Regions from separate parts of the Erythrobacter sp. JB3-1 genome, predicted to be linked through region 2. Evidence: predicted binding sites of a transcription regulator. Region 2 holds the regulator's gene; the other holds the start of a gene.

Region 1 (4,418 bases), 290 kb from region 2:
CGGAGAAGTTATGCTGGCGGCGGTGGGTCAGGCGTTCTTCTCATTGTCGCTCGGTGTGGCCGGGATGATGACTTACGGCGCCTATGCCAGCCGCGAGACGAACCTTGGCAAAACCTCAGGGATTATCGCGGGCGCAGATACGGCGGTTGCTTTGCTCGCTGGTCTGGCGATCTTCCCGATTGTGTTCGCTGCCGGCCTTTCCGCCAGCGCCGGGCCGGGCCTGATGTTCGCATCACTGCCGGTTGCGTTTCAGCAGATGCCATTTGGTTCACTGATCGGCCTATTGTTCTTCATCATGATCTTCTTTGCGGCGCTCACCAGCTCGGTGTCGCTGCTAGAGGCGCCGACCGCTTACACGCTTGAGAAATTCAAATTGCCGCGTCTGGTTGCGACCGCAATTGTGGGTGTGGGCGCAGCGGTTCTGGGTATCCTATCGGCATTGTCGTTCAATGAGATGGCGGATTTCCGGCCATTGGCGTTCATCCCGATCTTCGCTGATGCGAATTTCTTTGATGCGCTGGACGGGGTCACGGCGAAGCTGTTCATGCCAATCGGCGCAATCCTGACCTGTATCTTTGTTGGCTGGATCGCGGATGCGCGGCTGATCGATGATGAGAACGGGCTGGACGGGTTGCTCCACCAGATCTGGCGCCTTCTCGTGCGCTTTGTGTGCCCGATTGTGCTGACTATCATTTTGGCGTTCGGCCTGTTTGGTTAGACGTTGGTGATTTCAGGGGAGGGCGGCCTGATCGGCTGCTCTTCTGCAATGGCACGGTTATTATTCGTTTACCGTTTTTAGCTATGTCGGCAGCATGAACATGCACAGCATCCCTCGTACGGCCGACAGAAAGCCGCTTAGCCTGATGGTCAAAAGCCGCGTTCGTTCGCGCGTGGTATTTGTTGATTTGATCGATATCTCCGAAGGTGGCTGCAAGATCAAAGCTAAGTCTGGCTTTGCTAGCGTTGGCGACCGAGTGGTGATGAAAGTTGATGGTATCAACGCGCCAATGGGAACAATCGCCTGGGTTGAGGGCGAGTTCGCGGGTGTTGCCTTTGAAGGCCAGATGCACGCAGCAATTATTGATCACCTGTGCAAGCAGAACGGCGTAAGCCTGAGCGATTTCGATCCAAGCAAAAAGTAAGCGCGCGCTTCCAATTTCACCACCGCTGAACGCAAAAAGGGCCGATGCCGTCAGGCACCGACCCCATTAAGCGTGTCAATTTTGAGTAATTAGCTCGGATTGAAAGGCAGTGAGCTGTGGTGAAGAACGATCTTCAGCTCGCCATTTTCGTCTTTCTCATAGGCGAATGAATACTCAACCTTGGTCTCGTTTCCATCGGTGCCGGTGAAGAAGTAATTGCCCATGGCAACCGCCATGTCGCCATCTTCGTCGATTACGGTGCCGTTATTTTCCCAGCGCACTGCGGTGTAGGGAGCGATTGCGAAACCGCCATCTTCCGTGCCTTCGGTACCTACGAAATAGCTGAGCGCTTCATCAAAGCTCTCGCGGAACTGATCTTCAGCGGCCAAAGTCGGCTTGAACAGGATCGTTGCGTCATCGCCGTAAGCATAGTGGGTGTTGATGTGCTCTTCAGCGCGTGCGCGGAAATCGCCTTCTTCGGTGAAGGTCGCGCCGATGGCGACGATGCCTTCGCCCCATGCTTGCTGAGCGGCTTCTACTTCTGCTGCAGTGATTGGATTGCTGTTCGAATCCTCGGCCGAAGCAGTCGCAGTCTCGCCGCAAGCTGCCAGTGTCAGAGCGCTCGCTCCGAGTACAGAAACACAAACAAACTTCTTCATTTCATACTCCCTTGCGGGGGAGCGTGGCACCCCCGTCATAGATGTGCGGTCATGGCCGCCTGTTACCGTCCGACATCACGAGCACGATTGCTCGCCAGAGGGGCCCGGACTTGTGCAAAATACTCACTACGAAAGAGGTGGTTCCCGTATCAGAGCGTTTTTGTCTGATTTCTTTTTTGAGCGGCGGATATCGACCCTCGGCGAGGGATCGCTACGTGTTCAAATTTCGGTTGCAAATTGCGCACTATTACTGAGTTGAAATAGAACATATAAGGAACAAAAGGGGTGTTCCGATGGCTCAAAAATCGCTCTTAGAAAAACTCGAGATTCTCGCTGATGCGGCGAAATATGATGCCTCTTGCGCGTCTTCAGGGACGGCGAAAAAGAACTCGCTGGGCGGCAAAGGGATCGGATCGACCGAGGGGATGGGTATTTGCCACGCCTATGCGCCAGATGGCCGGTGCATTTCATTGCTCAAAATATTGCTGACCAATCACTGCATTTTCGATTGCCACTACTGCATCAATCGTAAGAGCTCAAATGTTCGGCGTGCGCGCTTCACCCCGCAAGAGGTTGCGGACCTGACGCTCAATTTTTACCGGCGCAATTATATCGAGGGGCTGTTCCTCTCATCGGGCATCATCAAAAGCTCCAATTTCACGATGGAGCAGATGGTTGAGGCCGCCCGCATTCTGCGCGAGGAATATGATTTTCGCGGCTACATTCACCTAAAGACCATTCCCGAGGCGGATCCGGAGCTGGTGCGCCAGGCAGGTCTGTATGCTGACCGGGTCTCCATCAATGTCGAATTGCCAACGACCAGTGGCCTAACCCGCCTCGCACCCGACAAAGACGAAGGGCAGATCGAAGGCGCGATTGCGAAGACGAAGGACGACATCATCGAGGCGAAGGATGCGCGCAAACGCTTTCGCCACGCACCGCGCTTTGCCCCGGCGGGCCAATCGACCCAGATGATCGTCGGTGCGGACCGGGCGTCTGATGCGGATATCGTTGGCAAGGCGAGCCGGCTTTACGATTCCTTTGGTCTGCGCCGGGTCTATTACAGCGCCTTTTCGCCTATTCCGGATGCTAGTGCGGTTTTGCCGCTGCAACGCCCGCCCTTGCTGCGCGAGCATCGGCTGTATCAATCTGATTGGCTGATGCGGTTCTATGGTTATGCGCCGGGCGAGGTGTGTGAGGCGACGGATGCGGATGGCAATCTGCCGCTCGATATTGATCCTAAGCTTGCCTGGGCACTCAAATTTCGCGGGACATTCCCGGTGGATGTGAACCGCGCGGGCAAGGAAATGCTGCTGCGCGTCCCAGGCCTGGGGCCGACAGCGGTGCGGCGCATCATTGCTGCGCGGCGGCACCGGACCCTGAGGCTTGATGATGTGGCGCGGCTGACTCAGTCGATCGCCAAGGTGCGCCCCTTTATCACCGCGCTTGATTGGCGCCCAACGACACTGACCGACCGCGCGGATTTGCGCAGTCTGCTCGCGCCTAAGCAGGAACAGCTGGAGCTGTTTGCATCATGAGCGGGCAGGCTCTCTCAACATGGGCGCCGTCCATGATCGCGCATTACGCCGTGCAATTGCCAGCGCCGGATGATTTTGCGTTTTGGCGGGATCAGGCGCGCGCACTGGTCCAATGCGAAGTGCCGCCAGACAGAGTGTCTTGGATCGAGCCGGGCGGGACGGGCGATCTGTTTGCGGGAAGCGGCGCGTCCGGACTGGCTAAGCGTCTGCCCGTGCCAGATCGAGATTCCCGGCCTGCACGGGCTAGCAAGCGATTCCTCAGCCTAGCGAGCAATGCGGCGCTGCATTCCGATCCAGAACGCTTCGCGCTGCTTTACCGGTTGCTGTGGCGGCTTCAGAGCAATCCGCGCATGATGGAGGACAAAACCGACCTCGATGTGCGCCGGGTGGAAGAGCTCGATAAGTCGGTGCGGCGTGACAGTCATAAAATGCACGCCTTCGTCCGGTTTCGACAGGTTGAGGATGCCGCGGGTGACGAGCATTATGTCGCCTGGTTTGAGCCTGATCATCATATTGTGCGCGCAAATGCGGGCTTTTTCATGCGGCGCTTTGCCAACATGAATTGGTCGATCCTGACCCCGCGCGGGTGCCTCCACTGGGATGGTAAGAGCATGCGGGAAAGCGGCCCCGCGCAGCGCAGCGATGCGCCGGATGGCGATCCGGTGGAGGAGCTGTGGAAGTCGTATTACGCATCGATCTTCAATCCGGCGCGGCTGAAAGTCGGCGCGATGCTGTCTGAAATGCCCAAGAAATACTGGAAGAACATGCCGGAGGCCGCGCTCATTCCCGATCTGATCGCTGGGGCGCAGGCGCGCGAGGCTAACATGGTGGCGGCCGGAACGCGCGAGGCGCGCGAACGCCCGGATAGCCTGGCTGAGCTGGCTGAGGCGGCCCGCAATTGCCGCGATTGCCCGATCGCCGATTGCGGAACGCGCGCGGTTATGGGCGAGGGCGCACATCGCGCGCCGCTGATGATCGTTGGCGAGCAGCCGGGCGATCAGGAGGATCTGGCGGGCAGACCGTTTGTGGGGCCAGCGGGCCAATTGCTGGATGCAGCTTTGGCGAAGGCCGGGATTGAT
Region 2 (4,418 bases):
TTTTGGTCGGGGTGAACAATCGCAATCTCAAGACCTTCACCACTGATCTTGCTTCGACCGAGCGGCTTGCTCCGCTCGCTCCTGAAGGCGCGTTGATCGTCGGCGAAAGCGGGATCAACAGCCATGAAGATTGCACTCGGCTCGCGCGGGCGGGTGTGCGTACTTTCCTGGTCGGGGAGAGCCTGATGCGGGCGGATGATGTGGCGGCGGCGACGCGAACCCTGCTGAACGGCTAGGCGGCCCATTGTGCAGGGTCTGTCCTACATTCTTCAAAGCTGGCAGAAGATGGATATGGCTTTTTCGACCAAGTGCAGATCCACCCGCGCCCTCCACCCTTCCACCCGGATTGTACGCCGGAGTGATCATCCTGGTGGAAGGGTGGAGGGTGCGGGCGGAGCGGCTCAATCTTTTCAATCGATAAATTTGATCAATAGCCGCGCTTGTGATCGATTGGTTTTAAACCCCTGTACTGTGTTCCAGGTGTTCCAAGCGTGCTCTACGCACGGTGAAGCGAAGGGAGCAAAGCCATGAGTAAACTCACCCATCTCGGCGAAGACGGCGCGGCCCGCATGGTCGATGTTGGCGGCAAAGCCGCGAGCGAACGCGTCGCCATCGCCTCTGGCCGGATCGCGATGACCGCAGAGACGCTGGCGGCCGTGCGCGATGGCAATGCGCCCAAAGGCGATGTGCTGGGGACCGCGCGGATTGCCGGGATCATGGCGGCCAAGCGGACAGGCGAGTTGATCCCGCTGTGCCATCCGCTCGCGCTGGACGCGGTGGAGCTCGACTTCACCTTCGAAGAGGACGCGATCCGGGCAACCGCCCGCGCTTCGCTGACCGGCAAGACGGGCGTGGAGATGGAGGCGATGGTCGCGGTGTCGAGCGCGCTGCTCACGATCTACGACATGGCCAAGGCGGTCGATAAGGGCATGGTGATCGGCGAGGTACGCCTGATCGAGAAGCGTGGGGGCAAGAGCGGGCATTGGAAGGCCGACCTTTGAGCGCTCTGCTGACCTTGGAAGACGCGCAGGCGCGGCTGCTGGAGCTCGCGCCAGAGATGGCGACATGCGAGCTGCCCGCAGAGGAAGCGCTGGGGCGCTACCTCGCGCAAGACCTCACCGCACGGCGCACTCAGCCACCAGCGGACCTGTCGGCGATGGATGGCTATGCGATTGCTGGTGATGGCCCGTGGGAGCGCGTGGGAGAGAGCCGAGCAGGCACGCCGTTTGCAGGCGCATTGTCCAATGGCGAATGCGTGCGGATATCGACCGGTGCGCATATGCCTGATGGCGCGGACAGCGTGCTGATCCAAGAGAACGCCGATGTGGACGGCGCGTTGGTGAGCGCGAGCGATACGCCGCCGCCGGGAAAGCACGTGCGGATGCGCGGCTTCGACTTTGCGCAAGCCGACACGGTCCTAACCGCTGGCACCCGCATCGGGCCAGGACAACTCGCGCTCGCGCTATCGGCGGGGCACGGTCGGCTCATGGTGGGCGCGGCTCCGCGCGTGGCGGTGCTCGACAGCGGGGACGAGTTAGCCGCCGACCCGGAGCAATGCGGCGCTGACCAGATCCCGGCAAGCAATGGCGCGATGATCGCCAGCATGCTGCGCCCGCTCGGGTGCGATGTCGCGCGCATCGGCCCGGTGCCGGATGATCACGATGCCTTGGCGAGCGCGCTGACCAAGGCGGTGGATGCGGACATACTCATCACCTCCGGCGGTGCATCGGTGGGCGACCATGACTTGATCCAGCCAGCACTAGAGGCATGGGGCGTAAAAATCGCGTTCTGGAAGGTCGCGATCAAACCCGGCAAGCCGCTGATGGTGGCGACGCGGGAACGCGCGGGTGGCACGCGGCAGGTGATCCTAGGTCTGCCCGGCAATCCCGTCTCCAGCTTCGTGACGTGCTTCCTGTTCGCTCTGCCGCTTGTGCGCGCGGCCATGGGGGCCGAGTCTCCCCTTCCCCCGGCTTTGACACTGCCTTTGGCGGAAGACCTGCCCACGATTGGCAAGCGGCGTGAGTTTCTGCGCGCTGTTCACGACGGCCGCACGGTGCGCCGCGTTGGCTCTCAGGACTCCAGCGCGCTAGCGGCATTGGCGGGTGCGAACTGCCTGATCCTGCGGCGCGAAGGCGCCGACGCAGCGAGCGCAGGAGAGCTCGTCACCGCATTAACCCTCGAAAATGGCGGTATTGCGTGAGTTGCCGACTTGACTCGGTGAATGAAGTTTCCTAATTGTTCCTTATTCGTTCACGTTATTGGTGCGCGAAATGGTCCCTCGCCACCCTAACCGGCGCTGGGGCGATCGACCTGTTTTAGGGAGACTATCGTAATGCTGACGGCAAAGCAGCACGAATTGATCCGCTTTATCCAAGAGCGGCTTGAAGAGACGGGAATTTCACCCTCTTTTGAAGAAATGAAGGAAGCGCTCGACCTTAAGAGCAAGTCGGGTGTGCACCGACTGATTTCGGCATTGGAGGAACGCGGCTTCATTCGGCGGCTGCCCAATCGGGCGCGCGCGCTGGAGGTGATCAAGCAGCCTGAGGATGCAACGCCTGCTCCGCGCGCTGCGGCGGCGGTGGCGAATGATGTGGTCTCGCGGGCGACATCCATGCCCAGCGCGAATGACACCAGTCCAGAGCCTGCAAATGACGTGATCGAGGTGCCATTGCATGGCCGGATCGCAGCGGGCGCTCCGATTGAGGCGCTTGAGGGACAAAGCAGCCTTCCCGTACCGGCGGCCTTGCTGGGACCGGGCGAGCATTACGCCCTTGAGGTGTCTGGCGATTCGATGATTGAGGCTGGCATCTTCGACGGTGACTTTGCGCTGGTAAAGCGCACGGACGCCGCGCGAGATGGCGAAATCGTTGTGGCCCTGGTGCGCGGCGAGGAAGCAACCCTCAAATACCTCCACCGCGACAGCGGGACAGTGCGGCTTGATCCGGCCAATGCGTCCTATGATGCGCAGGTCTATCAACCGGGCGAAGTTCAGGTTCAGGGTAAGCTCGCAGGCCTCCTGCGGCGCTACCACTAATTGCGATGTGAATAGGTCGCGCGGGGTGGCTGGCTAATCGTCGGCTTTCCCGCGCCACCATCCATGCTGGCCCTGATTGCTGGCAACACTGGTGATCCGCTCCGATGACAGATCGAGCGCCAGCCCGCCATGCTCTTGTAGAAACCCGCGATCGGCTTTGAGCCATTTGGGTTTGCAAGACCACGGCAGATAACGGTCGGCCACGACGATGTCGGCTCTCGCGCAAGCGGCGGCGAGTGCGCGTTCCTCGATCAGCTCTCGGTTTCGCGCCATCAGTATTGTCCAGTCGCGGCCTCCGCGCTCAATCTGGAGAAGGCAGAACTCGGTAGAACACCGCGCTCCGGGCCATTCCGCCATCGGAATGGGATCAGCAGAAACGCTGGCGAGTTCGAGCAGGTTGTCTCGCGCATAGGAAGAACGCGAATTGCGCAGCGACAACAGCGAGCTATCCATCGTCACACCGACATGGCGCCCATCGCGCCCGATCAGCACATCAGGAATAGGCGTCACCATGAGCATGATCGAAGCCGCCGCAACGGGTGCAAATCCCAGCAACCGCGCGCGGCCATTCCATAAGGCAAGCCATAGTGAGCCAATAACGAACAGCGCGATAGTGAGCCTGCCCATCTGCGGCATCAGTTTGACCGAACCGGGCTGGCTCGACGTCCAATGTGCAATCGCAAGCAACAGCTCAAGCGAGCGTTCCACCAGCCACCAGGCGGGCGCGCCAAGGCCGATCAGATCAAGGAACAACGCAAAGGCAATGAGTGGCATTGAGATGAAGGTGACCAGCGGGATCGCGATGACATTGGCAAAAGCGCCGTAGACCCCTGCCCTGTGGAAATGGAATAGAACAATCGGCATCAGCGCGATCTCGATCACCAGACCGGTAATGAACAGCATGATCACCCGTCTGCCGACATGCCGCAGCCATGTCTCCTCCCGCGCAGCGAGGAACGCGCGCACCGGTCCAGAGCTCGACAGCGCCACAATCGCAATCACGGCAGAAAAGCTCATCTGAAAGCTCGGCCCCACCACCGATTCCGGCCACAGCAGCATGACGAATATCGCCGCCATCGCCACCATTCTGAGCGACAATGCATCGCGGCCCATGGCGAGCGCTATCAGCACCAGCATTGCCGCGACGCAGCTGCGCACAGTCGGAACCTCCGCCCCCGTCAGCAGCGTGTATCCAACGCCCGCAAGCGCCCCTGCCCCCGCGGCCAAGATCGGCAGGCGCACACGCAGCGCCACCGCCGGAAAGAGAGCCAACAACTTCAACGTCACCAAATAGGCCGCAGCGATGACGGCGCTGACATGCAGCCCGCTGATCGAGAGCAAGTGGGTTAGTCCCGCATCGCGCATCGCGATTTCGTCGGCCTCT

Evidence for each region. The regulator LexA, encoded in region 2, represses DNA repair genes until DNA is damaged. The targets are predictions, from matches to a motif close to GTTCCNCNCTTGTTCT.
Region 1: a site for LexA is predicted at 2,064-2,079, ahead of AC0V6M_RS10905 (putative DNA modification/repair radical SAM protein). Genes of this name have one in related genera too.

The regions. Positions count from the first base shown of each region.
Region 1 covers NZ_CP200289.1:2,304,776-2,309,193, forward strand. Annotated here, with positions in the region: gene AC0V6M_RS10890 (sodium-dependent transporter) at 1-718, shown strand, start outside; gene AC0V6M_RS10895 (PilZ domain-containing protein) at 819-1,142, shown strand; gene AC0V6M_RS10900 (phosphoribosyl-AMP cyclohydrolase) at 1,232-1,801, opposite strand; gene AC0V6M_RS10905 (putative DNA modification/repair radical SAM protein) at 2,095-3,339, shown strand; gene AC0V6M_RS10910 (UdgX family uracil-DNA binding protein) at 3,372-4,418, shown strand, end outside.
Region 2 covers NZ_CP200289.1:2,591,345-2,595,762, forward strand. Annotated here, with positions in the region: gene trpC (indole-3-glycerol phosphate synthase TrpC) at 1-236, shown strand, start outside; gene moaC (cyclic pyranopterin monophosphate synthase MoaC) at 528-1,001, shown strand; gene AC0V6M_RS12340 (molybdopterin molybdotransferase MoeA) at 998-2,200, shown strand; gene lexA (transcriptional repressor LexA) at 2,333-3,034, shown strand; gene AC0V6M_RS12350 (ComEC/Rec2 family competence protein) at 3,068-4,418, opposite strand, start outside.